2 regions of the Periweissella cryptocerci genome follow, and region 2 is predicted to be linked to the other one. Evidence: a T-box and tRNA genes for the amino acid it is inferred to sense, from the RefSeq annotation. Region 2 holds a T-box; the other holds one or more tRNA genes.
The links. The T-box of region 2 lies ahead of tyrS (tyrosine--tRNA ligase). A T-box ahead of a tRNA ligase gene usually reads a tRNA of that ligase, here a tRNA-Tyr.
Positions count from the first base shown of each region.

Region 1: it has a tRNA-Tyr gene. The T-box ahead of tyrS (tyrosine--tRNA ligase) is inferred to sense a tRNA for this amino acid. The anticodon was not compared.

Region 1 covers NZ_CP037940.1:1,070,626-1,078,169, forward strand. Annotated here, with positions in the region: gene EQG49_RS04900 (methionine ABC transporter permease) at 1-661, shown strand, start outside; gene EQG49_RS04905 (GntR family transcriptional regulator) at 716-1,414, opposite strand; gene nagA (N-acetylglucosamine-6-phosphate deacetylase) at 1,487-2,623, opposite strand; gene proC (pyrroline-5-carboxylate reductase) at 2,748-3,542, opposite strand; gene EQG49_RS04920 (rhomboid family intramembrane serine protease) at 3,813-4,535, shown strand; tRNA gene EQG49_RS04925 (tRNA-Gln) at 5,082-5,153, opposite strand; tRNA gene EQG49_RS04930 (tRNA-Tyr) at 5,160-5,240, opposite strand; gene EQG49_RS04935 (metallophosphoesterase) at 5,420-6,247, opposite strand; gene EQG49_RS04940 (peptide MFS transporter) at 6,249-7,544, opposite strand, start outside.
Region 2 covers NZ_CP037940.1:965,214-972,757, reverse strand. Annotated here, with positions in the region: gene EQG49_RS04475 (MucBP domain-containing protein) at 1-1,014, shown strand, start outside; gene EQG49_RS04470 (C40 family peptidase) at 1,434-2,351, shown strand; gene EQG49_RS04465 (CAP domain-containing protein) at 2,492-4,129, shown strand; gene EQG49_RS13660 (hypothetical protein) at 4,344-4,520, opposite strand; T-box leader at 4,773-4,962, shown strand; gene tyrS (tyrosine--tRNA ligase) at 5,231-6,484, shown strand; gene EQG49_RS04455 (P-loop NTPase family protein) at 6,661-7,544, opposite strand, start outside.

The DNA.
Region 1 (7,544 bases), 110 kb from region 2:
CATTGCCCTTGGTTGGTCAACTGATCAAGGCTGGGGCACGTCAATCTGGCAAACGCTCTACATGACTTTTGGTTCAGCAATTTTTGGTGGTATCCTTGGCTTGTTCTTCGGGGTTGGCTTGGTGTTATCTGATGAACGCGGCATTATGGCCAATAAAGTCGTATTTTGGATTTTCGATAAGATTGTTTCAATTTTTCGGGCAATTCCATTTATTATCTTATTAGCATTCATCAGTCCTTTCACTAATGCAATTGTTGGGACAACGATTGGTACTACTGCTGCTTTAGTCCCACTATCACTTGGGGTCTTCCCTTTCTACGCGCGTCAAGTTCAAAATGCGTTGGTCGAAGTTGATAGCGGAATTATTGAAGCGTCCCAATCATTTGGTGCCACTAATAGCGAAATCATCTTCAAGGTTTATCTCCGCGAAGGTCTTGCCGACTTAATTCGAGTATCAACTGTAACCTTGATTAGTTTGGTTGGTTTAACTGCCATGGCTGGTGCGATTGGTTCTGGTGGTTTAGGTAACACTGCCGTTTCAATCGGTTATGCTCGTTTCCAAAACGACATCACTTTAGTCGCAACACTTTTGATTTTGATTTTCATCTTCGTAATTCAATTTACAGGTGACTTCTTCGCCAAACGTGCTTCACACAAATAAACAGCAAAAAACGTTCATTAACCCAAGCGGCTGATGAACGTTTTTTAATTGTATTTATTTTTCCAGATAAAATTCAAACCGTGCGCCCACATATTGCGTACGGACGTATTCAAATGGTGTGCTATCTTCTAAAAATGACAATTGGCGCAAGTGCAAAATCGCATCACCGCGTTTCACTTTCAAGTGTTCAGCGACTTTTTCGGTTGCCAACTGGGCCGTCACCGTTTGTTGGGCATGCCCAATCACAAAGCCGTGACTTTCCAAGGCACTGTAGAAACTTTTCGTGATTTCGTCTTTCGTCAAATGCGTCAAAATCGCACCTGGAATGGTCGCGGTTTCCAATGAAATTGGTTCATCATTACCAAATCGAATCCGTTCCATTCGCAGAACTTGATCACCTTCAGCTATTTTAAGCTGTTCGGCTTCGCTCATTGAAGCTTGGGTTAAGTGATATGACACCACTTTACTACTAGCAATCTTGCCTTGAGCCGCCATCAATTCCGTAAAACTAGTGATACCTGACATCTTTTCTTGAACTTTTTGGTTAGCAACATATGTTCCATCCCCAATCCGCCGTTCCAAGATACCTTCTTCCGCCAAAGTTTGCACGGCTTGACGCAAAGTCATCCGGCTGACATCAAATTCCAACGCTAACTCACGTTCAGCCGGAATTTTATCGCCAACTTTATATTTGCCTTGTTCAATCTGGCGTTTTAATTCGTTGTGAATCTGTAAATAAATTGGCGCGCCCATGTCGGACTCCTCCATAACGTGTGCGCCATTTAATCACTACCTCTGATTGAATGCCGGCACAGTTTTCTTTTTCTATTTCGTTAATAAATTACCATATGAATAAGTTGCGGCTAAATCTAATGAACGGGTGAATAAATTGAAGTCGGCGTCTTTACCAACTTCAATGGCCCCTTTACTCGTCAAACCAAATTCTTTAGCTTGGTTGACTGAACTCATTTGGACAGCTTGTCTTAAATCAACTTGGGCAAATTCAATAATGTTACGGAAAGCATCGTTATAAGTTAAAACTGAACCAGCTAAGTGACCGTCTTCCAAACGCGCTTGCTTGTCCTTAACAATTACTTTTTGCCCACCAAGTTCTGAAATTCCTTCTGGCATCCCCTTTGCGCGCATTGAATCAGTAATCAACTCAATCCGGTCGGCGCCTTTGATATTAACGGCAAACCGCAACATATCAGGTACCACGTGGAATCCATCGGCAATCAACTCAGCGTAAATGTCTTTTTCTAACATCGCATGTCCAGTCACCCCAGGTTCACGGTGTCCTAAGCCCCGTTGTGCGTTGTAAAGGTGCGTGATGTGTGTTGCTTTAGCTTCTTGCATTTGCGCCCGGGTTGCGTCTGTGTGCCCTGCTGAAGGGACAATGTTGTGACCGAGAGCAAAATTTTCAAACTGCCGTGCAGCATGCAATTCTGGCGCATACGTCACCAACCGAATTCGGTTCCCAGATAAAGCATTCCATTCCTTTAGTTGATCAACAGATGGTGCTGTCATGAATTGTTCTGGTTGGGCACCCTTGTAAATTGGATTAACAAATGGTCCTTCCAAGTGAATTCCTTGAATTAACGCATTTTCTTTGGCAGCTTCATTAACGCCAACCATCGCATGAGCAATTGCCTCTGGAGATTGGGTCATCGTCGTTGGAAAAATAGTGGTTACCCCTTCATTTTGGGCAATCAAGTTCACCATTTGATTGATTTCATCAGCATTACCATCCATGGTGTCAAAACCATAACCACCGTGAGTGTGCACGTCAATAAACCCAGGTACCAAATAGTGACCGTGTGCATCCGTATTCTCATCGGCAGCCAACGTTGTATATTCATCCATTGAACCCACGGCTTCGATTTGCTTATCAAAACGGACAAATCCGTCTTCAATAATGTCGGAACCAGTATAAATCGTGACGTGCTTAATTACTTTACTCAAAGTTATTCCCCTTTGTTAACTTTCTAAACGTTGTTTTAATGCCACTACATTAGTTACTATTTACGAGTTCGAAAATAATATATCGCTAAACTAACAAAGTGACATTGTGCACCTTCAATTAATTTTATTCAACTGATTGATCTTTTGTGATCGTGGCGTCGATACCTTTTACCACGGCGCTCGTCAATCCAGCTTCTTCCATTGCTAAGAACCCCGCGATGGTTGAGCCACCTGGTGAAGAAACTGCCGCCGCAAGGTCACGGGGACTTTGGGGGCTTGTTTGAATCATCCGGGCTGTACCAATCATTGCTTGGGCAACAATTTGCGTCGCCATATCCTTATCCATACCATGCTTAACACCAGCTTGGGCCATCGCATCAACAAATAATTCAATAAAGGCTGGACTTGAACCAGCTAGTGCACTAAATGTACTAAACTCAGTTTCAGGCAATGGCATTGTACTTCCAAGCGTGCCTAAGAAGCTCCGCACTTGTTCGCGGGCTTCTGGGTGACGTTGCAAGTTATTGTTACCCGCAATCGCAATCATGCCGCTGTTAACCGCTACATTGACGTTTGGTAACGTCCGTAGAATCAAGGTATCATAGCCGAGTTGATCAGCAAGCGTTTCTAGTGATACACCGCCTAACACTGACACAACGACACGGTCGGCAATCTTAGTGCGAATTTCCGTTGCGACCGCTTTTAATTGTTGTGGCAACACCGCCAACACAATGATATCACTCGCTGCGACGACTGCTTCATTTGATGGTAAATATTCAATCCCCGCCGATGCCGCATATGCTTCCGTGCGATTACTTGCCCCACCGTGAATGTAAATCTTTTGCGTACTATCATTTTGTAGTAAGCCTGTAATCATAGCTTGAGCCATTTGCCCACCACCGATAAATCCGAGTTCCATACTATCACCTCACTTGTTTTTAATATCTCTACTATACCAATTTCTAGACCAATTTTCCATTGATAACCCTAATATTCGTAATCAGTGTCAAACCAATAGCAACATCCAACTAAATAGACAAAACAATCATTGTCGTTTAAAAATTAGAGAGTCATAATAAGCATAATTTAAGACGCCATTTTTCTAATCTACCGCTGAAAAGAGGTCGCGCACAATTACTTCCGCATTCCGACGAATCTCAAAATCTAAAAAGTAACGGAGGCACACGCTTTGAATCCATTCAAACGATACTGGTCAACCTTTCGCACCAAACAGACATTGCGCCGACAAAGTGATACACCACGAATTCCATGGGTAACTGTCATTTTAAGCATTGTGTTGATCTTAATTTATTATTGGCAAACAAAAGATCCTCAGATTACGACGATGTGGAGTACCGGCGAAATATTAACCCTCCTCCAACATCAATATTATCAGCTAATTACCGCTAACTGGATTCATCAAAGTTGGTCCCATGTACTCGGTAATGTTTTTGGTCTACTCCTGATTGGTTGGCGGTTTGAACGTTTAATTGGCCATTGGCGCTTCCTAATCATTTATCTAGTTGCTGGCCTGACTAGTACCATATTCAGCCTCAGCTTCCACCAAGGTGTTTTGGGGGCTTCAGGTAGCATTGTTGGCATTATGGTTGCCGCTTTAGTCCTTTACCTGCGTTTTTTCCGTAATTCACTCGTCAAAGCCTTCACAACTTGGTGGCAAGTTGTCGTTATTTTGATTGAAATACTTGCTGTCGGTATTGGTTTGTTCAACATCGGCTACACAAATACAAATGACCTTGCTCATACCGGTGGAATAATCGGTGCCGTGCTTACCCTTTGGCTACTTAACCCACCACTGCAAGTTGGCAAATATCGTACGGTAACTAGAATTAGTGCTGCAGTCCTGCTCATGGCATTATTCGGCGTAAGCATTGCGGTACTTCTAAATTTTTAGAACCAGCTTTAGGTCGCCAATAAGATTGGCTTACATCAATTAATACAAATAAAGCGGTTGGGACGAATTGTCATTCCAACCGCTTTAACGTGTGCCAAAACGCATTTTATCTCTATTTATTCTAGCTTGAGATTGTCGTTTCTGTACTTTTCAATTATCAAATTACTGAGGTACTATTGTCAGTTTTTCCCCATTCTACTGCGGCTTGTGGTTGGTACCTATTTTTCGTTAGTTTGAGTATTATTACTAACTAACGGAGTGGCTGGAAATTGCTTGGCGGGCGCAGCCTTTACACCGCGACTGGGGTGATGTGTGTGCAACACATATTACCGCTGAGGGTAAGATGAGGAGTCTTGGGGATTTATCCCCTAGAGTCCCAGCTTACCCGAACCTCACAAGACCGCACTTTGGCTTGTGAGGTTGCTTCCAGCGCAGTGCGCCAAGTAATTTCCAGACACAAAGTGGCCATTTTATTCAGACGGAATAGAGCCCGTCTTTATTGCCGCGCAAAAAAGGCACCTACCGAAGTAGATGCCTTTTGATTAGCTGGGCTAGCTGGATTCGAACCAGCGCATGATGGTACCAAAAACCATTGCCTTACCGCTTGGCTATAGCCCAAGAATATGGAGGAAGTAGGATTCGAACCTACGAACCCGAAGGAGCGGATTTACAGTCCGCCGCGTTTAGCCTCTTCGCTATTCCTCCGTATTAATCAACTATATAATCTTATCAATTACTAGTTAACATGTCAAGCAATTAATTAAGCTTTCTATTAGTTTAAACAACCAACATAACTTACTTATCTCTCAACTCGAATAATATTACCAGAAACTCAGCCAAAAGAAAAGAGCTAACACGAATTTTTTTCATGTTAGCTCAATATTTTATTTAATTTCAAAAATTCGGACACGATCTTGCCACGTGGCGAAAAATGTTGATTGTGTCCATTCGTCCTTACGATGCGTTTTAAGGCCGACCGTCTGATTATAGTACTCATTACGCCCGCCAAATGTTTGCGGGGCAAATTGCCGGTGTAAATGGCCAAATATCGTATAGTCCACTGGTCCCATCTCCAATAACGCGCCTAAACGTTGGCTGCCCATCATCGCGTTAAGCATCCAAAGATTCCGATCATCACTGCCTTTGAACAGATAATCTTGCTGTGGCACAAAGTGTGTGACAAACATTACCCTTTTACCGTCATGTGCAGCATTTACTAGTTGCTGCTTTGACTCAGTTAAGACAATGTCCATGCGTTCTTGGTCACTCATTGGTTGTTCAATTTGCCGATCAAACCAGTACGCGCGTTTCCACTGGGCGATTTCATTCACCGAATATTTTGCTAAATCGCCAAATGAATAATCATACCAACCATTTTGGCCAACAATTCGTAAATCAGTCCCAGCTACATCAATAAGTTGATTATGCAGATACAACGGACTCAATGGCTGTGACAACTCTTCAAAGGTAACCCCACGTGCCATATCATGATTACCAACAATAAAGGCGACTCGCAAAGAGTCGCCTACAATTGTTTGTAATTTTTCACTGAAGTCCAACGTTTTCGCAAAATCATTGAACAAATCGCCAGCGATGACATAATATTGCACACCTTGAGCCACTAACCAGTCCGCAGACCGCGCTAAGAAATCAACCACGTCAACGTGATTCAAATCCATGTGTAAATCACTCACGACTGCAATTTTTGTCATCTTAACCAACGCCTTCCATCAACACATTAATCTTCTTAACGCCAAAGAACAATAAGATACCAAAGGCAATCGTGATACCACCGACAATTGCATAGTAACCAACTTCATTCCCTGGTGTATAGAAACGAACAATTTGCGCATTAATCGCAGACGCAGCAGCATCTGACAAGAACCACATACTCATCATTTGTGACTTGAAGGCTTTTGGTGCCAACTTAGTCGTAGCAGATAGTCCAACTGGTGAAATCAACAGTTCAGCGATTTCAACAATTGCCCAACTACCAATCAACCACAATGCACTAACTTTACCAGCCGTACCAAACAATGCCCCAGGCACAGCCATCAAGACAAATGATAAACCGGCAAAAATCAAACCAGTCGCAAACTTAGATGGTGTCTTAGGTTGCTTCTTACCCCATTTAACCCATAACCAGGCAAAGAATGGTGTGTAAAGCATAATGAACAATGGGTTCAATGATTGGAACCATGAAGCCTTAAACCAACCCAAGTCAGTCCGGTTTGAAGCAAATAAAGCCAAGACCACTGAACCTTGTTCTTCAATTGACCAGAATAAAACGGCGGCCAAGAATAATGGAATGTAAGCAAGAACACGTGAACGTTCTTGCTTGTTCGTCTTGCGACTTGTTAACATCATGATAAAGTACGCAACTGGTACGGCCACGGCGATAATACTCAATACCAAGATGATATTGATCAAGTTCAATGCCCCAAAGAGGTTCATCAAAACAAATACTAAGGCCAAAGCAATAATCCCGAAAGCCACTTTAATCGTTAATGGTTTCATTTCTTCTGGTTGAATTGGATCTGATGGATAGTGGGTTTCTTTACTCAAATACTTGTGACCAGTAATCCAGTACACAATCAAACCAATCGCCATCCCAAACGCTGCTAATGAGAATCCAACGTGGAAGCTGTAATTTTGTCCAACTGTCCCAACAAGTAATGGTGCCACAAATGCACCTAAGTTAATCCCAAAGACAAAGATTGAGAAACCTGAGTCCCGACGAACATCCCCAGGTGTATATAATGAACCAACCATTTCCGAAACGTTAGGCTTGAGTAGCCCAGTACCGATAATGATTAATGCAATTGATAAGAACAACGCAGTTTGACCGGCTGGAATCGCTAAAGCAATGTGCCCGAACATGATGAAGATACCACCAATGAACACAGTGCGCCACGCACCCCAGATTCGGTCACTCAGGAATCCACCAAGCACACTTGATAAGTACACAAGTGAACCATAAATTGACATGATTGAAGCACCAAGAACGGG
Region 2 (7,544 bases):
ACATCATCAAATTCTGGTGTATCAAGTTCAACATCGATTAATAATGACACACAGCCAAGTAAAGATAATTCTAACGCATCAAGCGATAGTTCAAGTCCCTCGTCAACAAACAATGCAATGGTAAAAATTTACGTTGTTCCGGAGGATCGTGGCGGAGTATCTATTACAGACGACGCCTACGCGTATACCGTGCCGGTAGGGAGTACATTTGCGGATTGGCCGGCAGTTGATGGATATACACCATCATCAAATAATACTCCATACACAGTCACTGCAGAAAAGGGTCAATATGTATATCCAACTTATACTAAAGACGCAGCACCAAGTTCAAGTAGTTCGACATCAGCGGCAAAAACAACAGTTACCGTACATTACGTTGACCAAAGTGGCACGACAATCGCACCTGATACAACAATAGCAACAACGGTAGGTAGTAACGTAACTGTAACACCGCTCGCAATCCATCCATATTCAACGACTGCTAAAAATCAAACGATTATAGCCAAGGACGATCCCGCAAGTAACGTACAGACGTATTACTACACATATGATACGAGTCAACTATCAATTAATGAAATAAGTACACTCGTAGCAGCGAATCGGACATTATTCACAGAACAATTTCTGCAATTGGTCAACGCGGATCGCGCTTCATTAGGCCTTCAACCAGTTACATTGGATGAAAGCTCGAATATTCAGACTTATTCGGACACACGGGCAGATGAAGGGTTCCAAAATGGCTTACAACACATACGTTTAGATGGTAGCGCGATATCTTATACAGAAGATTTAGCTATGGATAATCCTGATGCTTCAGAGTTATTCCAAGGCTTCCGATATAATGATGATAAAGGATATATCGATGCAAGTGGTGTTAAACATGATACCGGTGCCCACTGGTATGCCCTTATGGGTAACTCTATCACGAAAATTACGGTTGGATTATACTACGGCAATGGATTAGGATACAAGGACGGTGTCGCACCGATTGCAGTGGCAATTATCATGAAATAATGTAGTTAGTATTAGTTTGGTGGTTCCAATATTGTTTTTACCAATTTGATATTGCTCGCTACCGAAAATGGCAGTATGATGAGAATGTCGATTAAATAAGAAAGGTAACGCCTATGAATTTAGACGAATATCTAGCAGAGAATAATACAACTCGATATGAAATAGACAAAGCCTCAGGTATTTCTCAAGCGATGTTAGTACACGCAACTAATCGAGATTTTGCAACTTAAAAGGTCAATACATTAGAAGTGGGTGGTAAGAAGATTGGTAAAACGGGCGCGGAGGTACTGGCGGACTTTGAAAATGATGTTACAACATAATTCGTTGTTAGTTTAAACGCTTTGGAAAGTGTTTTAGTATACTAAGTTCTTTTTTGTAGGGAAAGAGAGCAAAAAATATGGGGAATAGGGAAAATCAATATGAATAACAAGGTTTTTAAGTCTGCAATTGCAGCAATCGCGATTGCTGGTGTGTTTGTAGTTGCTCAACCACAAGGGCACGCCATGATTAACGGGACTGAATCATATCTCACTGGTCAGGAGTATCATGATGCACCAATTTACCAACAAAAGGTTGTATCAAAGTACGTTACCGTTGGTTACCAAGAAACAAAAAATGGTAAGAAGATTCGCCACGCCAATTTGGTTTTTGAAAATACTAAGCAAACGCGTTATACACATAACCGAGGAAACGCTTCCGCTGAATATGATATTCGTATGATGCGTAATGGCGAAGTATACATTGTTAGCCCGTCATACGCAACTGGTTATAACAACCCTGCATATCACATCATTTCTAAGGGGCATTCAAAGACCATCAACGGTGTAAAGGTTGGCTGGGGTAAGAATGATACATTGTACTTTAAGTGGTCAGATAACATCGTAAGTCTTGCTACTAAGTCAACTTCCGCTACTAAGGCTAAGGCAGTTAAGTACAACGGCACTATTTTGGGCGACGACACACTACAAGTGAATAATTCCACTACTCAGTCACACGCTAACTGGCGTACTCGTGTTGTTAAGGCAGCTAAATCATTGAAGTATGGTCGTTATGTTTACAATGGACACACACTTTCTGCGGGTACTGATTGCGCAGGCTTTACTGAACTTGCCTACCTTTTGGCAGGTAAGCAAGACATTGGATCTACAACCTCTAGTCAACATTCACGTATGCGTCACATTAGTTTGTACTCGGTTAAGCCGGGCGATATTGTATGGCACTGGGGTCACGTTGCTATGTATGTAGGGCATGGTCAGATTTTGCAAGATCTCGAAGGCGGTGTACGTTATAGTGCTTATCACCCTGGCGCTTGGAAAACTGCCTTGCGGGTTAAGTAATTAAAGGAAAGGGTAACCAAAGGACGGTTGCCCTTTTTTCGTCAGTCGATAGGCACAACCAAATAATAGTGATAACATATTGTTATCGATTAAGAACAGACCACAATTCTACCAATAAAATATTAGGGGACAAGTATATTATGAAGAAAATGGTGTCAATGGCATTGTTGTCAGTAGTTGCTTTATCAACAGTAATGGTATCCAACGAAAAGCCAACTGAAGCAGCAACCCGATATGCGCAAGTTAGTGCGAAGAAAATGCACAAAACGGTATATCACTTGAAAAAAGCCAATGGTTCAGCAGTAGCAATTAAAGGCGGAAAACACGCGCGAGTGTTGAAATCAAAAAAATCTGTTGCTAATAAGTTTCACAACAAGTTGTATGTAACGAAGCAAATTAAATTAAAACATGGTGCTAAGAAGGTAACTTATTACTATGTAAGTAACTTGAAAAAGTATGTATTGAAATCACAATTAGCAAAAGGTGCTCCAAAAGCATGGTACATTAAATCAAGTAAGAATATGGCTGCGAGTGCATCATTAGCCAACACCAATGAATGGTACACATTGTACGGTTTCTCAGGTACGAAGACTGGTGTTAAAGCTAACATGAAGCATACCGAAATTACCGATTTGAAGGGTAGCTACAAGTTTAGCGTGTATAATAAACTCACGGTGGTTCAAGGTACAAAGTCCGTTATTTACTATCAAGTTAGTGGCAAAATGTCCGGGTATTTGCCTGCCAGTGCATTAAAATTTGCTCCTTCTTCACCTAAGAAGGAGCAAAGTTCTGGTAATAAAACAACTACCACTTCAAGTACCAATTCGAATAGCACAAATAACAGTACGCAATCAACCAATGACAGCGGAAATGCCCAATCAAATAGTAGTCACTCAACTGATTCAGACAGTACAACTGGTTGGCTAAATGTACCAAAGGAATATACCCAATACACATACACTGACAAGAACGACAGGAGCTACAAACCAGCGCAAGCATTCATCGAAGGCGATGGTTCTGTACGCGAGTTGCGTTATAACTTGGCGGATGGCTCACAAGTTGTAAAGTATGTAGACGATTATTCATCAGCACATATCTTTGTGGAGCCTCACTTTAAGACATCGGTAGACAGTGCATATCAAAGCTATCAAGTACGTAATTTAGACAACTCGATTGTGAGCCCAACTGGTGAATATGTTGGTGCAAACGGCAAAATAACTACTCTATATTTCAACAAAGCAACTACTGATGGCGATGATGCGATTGACTTGTCTAATTTTACTAATGGGAAATACAGTAAGCTAGACAAAGATTTCTCGAGGACTTTAAAAGATCGTGAAAATGGTATTGAATTAGCTGAAGTGATAGCACTTAACACACATCGTTCAGCAAATGGTAAAACAGCGTTGATTAACAATCAATTTTTACAAAAATTCGCAGAAATGCGTGCACAAAAATTGACTTCTGCGGGACACGATGATTATGAAACGGACATGAATAAAGCATTGATTTCATCAGGGCTTGCTTTGGCGGCCAAACAAGAAAACTCATTGTGGGTGGACGGTTTTAATCGAACTAAGACCGATACACAAATTGCTGTTTCTTTAGTGCAACAATGGACTGATAGTGCACCACATGAAATAACTCAGATGGGGGACTATGAAAGTGTTGGATTTGGAGTTAATATTATGACCACAGGTCGTATAGTTTCTTTCGCAGACTTTGGTACATTTACTGCTGGTACAACACTAAACCTTGATGATGTGTTTGATTTCTAATAAAAAAGCAACGAGCCTATGGCCGTTGCTTTTTTAATTGCGCTAAATCATTTAAGTTGAAATAGTTACGTTTTCGCCCCTTATATAAACCTGTTTCTACGGCAAAGATAGGTATACGACCACTTTTAACTTCACTCAATTTGTATATTTAAACCAGCCCACAGGTGTTATTGTAGAAGCAGTTAAACACAGCACAGTTTTACTTGCGCCGAAATTAATCAATATTCCAATACAGCAGGATTACAGCATCCGCTACCACTGCGAGTAAAAAAAACCATGGATCAAGCCAGTGCTTAGTCTCATGCTTCTTATTATAGGTCGCTTGGAGTTTTAAAAGCGCAGCTAAAATGGCAAATCCAATCAAATTGGCGCCGAATCGTTTGAAAATCATTAAATCCCCTCATTTCCGTTCTCTTCCCCAAGAACAAATGTAACTATACTCTTAATGTATAAGGAAAGCAAAATGATTGTATTCGTTTTTAGTGATAAGATTCTGCAACTTGTAAATAAATTCCGCTAATACGTGGAGGCTGGGTTAAAATTACGGGACGTTAATACGCTATGTCGCGGAACTAACCGTGGTAAATAGTTTTACAGAAAAGTCACAGCGATGTGGCTTTTTTGGTGGGGACGTGCTAAAATTTTACATGCAATGAAGTAATCAGAGTAGTTACTTGGCAGCTTGTTCAGAAAGTTAGTGGTCGCTGGAAACTAACCAAGCCCGAGGAATGAATTACAATTATGGAGCATGAGCGGTTCGTCTCGTTACCGACGACTTGAGGCTACAATGATGTAGTGAATTAAGGTGGTACCACGAATTTTTCGTCCTTAGAATGACTGTTTTTGGCAGGCGTTCTAAGGACTTTTTGTTTGCTGGGCGGAAGGCTAGTGTCATGTAACCAGAGATTGTTTGGCGTATCATGTCAGCAGGAAACTCTAGCCACGCCGCTAGTTTGGAAGCGTGTTTTCTTGTCCTGAAGAGTAGGACAAAACAAACCGTTGTACCTGATGCTAACGTATTCACCCACGTTCACCCACATTTATCCACATGCAGTAAGAACACATTTGCAAGATACATAAAAAGAAAAGAGGCTAGACAGCATGGAAATTTTAAGTGATTTAAAATGGCGCGGTGCCATTAACCAATTAACCGATGAAGCAGGAATGGAAGAATTATTGGGCGCAAAGCAAGTTGGCTTGTACGCTGGGATTGACCCAACGGCGGATTCAATGCACATCGGGCACTTGATTCCCTTCATGATTTTGAAACGTTTCCAATTAGCTGGGCACAAGCCTGTGATTGTTATTGGTGGGGGAACTGGTTCAATCGGGGATCCATCAGGGCGTAACTCTGAACGGGTTCTCCAAACGATGGACCAAGTTATGCACAATGAATCAGCTTTGACGGGCCAAATGGTGCACTTGTTTGGAACGGAAAACTTCCGCGTGGTCAATAACCGCGACTGGTTGGGAAAAATTGGCATGCTTGATTTCTTGCGTGACTACGGTAAGTTGTTCTCAGTTAACACAATGTTGGCGAAGGATGTTGTGGCTTCACGTTTGGAAGTTGGGATTTCATACACTGAATTTACCTACCAAATTCTCCAATCTGTGGACTTCTTGCACTTGTTCCGCGAAGAAGACGTCCAAATCCAAGTTGGTGGTGCCGATCAATGGGGTAACATCACCGCTGGGACTGACTTAATCCACCGGCTTGAAGGTTCAGAAGCCAAAGCTTACGGCTTGACGATTCCTTTGATGTTGAAGGCTGACGGAACGAAATTTGGTAAATCAGCCGGCGGTGCAGTTTGGTTGGATGCTGCCAAGACGTCACCTTACGAATTCTACCAATTCTGGTACAACCAAGCGGATGCGGATGTTGTGAAATACTTGAAGTACTTCACTTTCTTGAGCCACGAAGAAATTGCGGCTTTGGAAACGGCGGTGGCAACTGATCCCGGCAAGCGTGAAGCTCAACGTCGCTTGGCTCAAGAAGTGACGGCATTTGTCCACAGCCCAGCTGCGGTTGAAGAAGCGGAACGAATTTCAGCAGCGTTGTTCTCAGGGGATGTCCAAGAATTGACGGCTAGCGAAATCGAACAAGGCTTTGCCAACATGCCTGATTTTGCCTTGACGGCTGAACCTAAAAACATCGTCGACTTCATTGTGGACGCCGGTGTGGATAAGTCAAAACGCCAAGCCCGTGAAGACGTTGAAAATGGCGCCATCCGGATTAACGGTGAACAAATCAAGGATTTGGAAGCCATCGTTGACCCAACAGCAATGTACGATGGCAAGTTCGTCATCGTGCGTCGTGGTAAGAAGAAGTACTTCTTGGGACGTGTGAACGGTTAATCCCGGATTAAATTAGTAAAATGAAAAAACGTCTGACTACCATGTTGTGGTGGTCAGACGTTTTTTGCGTGCTTAATCTTACTGTCTCTTACTCTTTGATCAACAATCTTACTATCTCTTACTCTGTGACTTTCCATATCCACGATGAGCAATCGTCAAAAAGTATATATCGGGCTTTAATCAAAATACTCAGTTAGAAATTCTGAAAAATAAGGGAGGATGAAACTAATTAAGCCATAGCCACTTTTAGCCGTCACACCCCAGTGATTGAGCATTGCTTTGTGGGTGGTTAAGTTATTGGTATCCCAACCGGTGGCTTCGCGGAGCATTTCCGTGGTAACATTTTTTCCACCTTGCGATTGAATCGCTAAGACTAATTCACGATCTTTGGGGGCCAAATCGGAAATGACTTTGGCATAGACGTTTTGAAAAAGTGCTTGTTTAGCGATATAAATTGCGTCTGTTAATTCATTTTCTTGGACGGGATTGCTACCATTTTCCCAAATATAATCACCCAGTAATTGGTACATGTATGGATATCCCATCGAAGATTGTGACATGCGAACTGCTTGTTGGGCAGATAAGCCACGACCTTTGAATAATTGGATATATGATTGGGTGATGGCTGGTTGTTCAAGTGGTGCAAGCTTAACTTGATTAGCTCGGAGCAAAAAAGTGAGTGCCGTATCATTAATTATTGCGTCAACGGCTGACGGTAACCCAGCTGAAATAAGCATAATTGGCAAGTCAGCACCGCGATAAGTTTTGTAAGCGGCAAATAAAGTTCTAAGTTGTGCCGTTTTATTTTGGACTTCATCAAGTAGTAGAACAACGGTAATTCCCATAAATTTGGCAATGTTTAGTAAATTTTCGACATCAAATTGGAACGTTGACCGCGTAGTTGGTTTAGTAATGTCGACCTTAATTCCGGGTAAAGATATACTTGCGGTTTTAAATTCAGGTAGTTGGGGCAGTTTTTGTTGTAAACCGGCAACGATATTACCTAATAGCTCATCTGCTGAAGTTAGTGAAAGATGAATAACATTTTTACGAGTGTTCA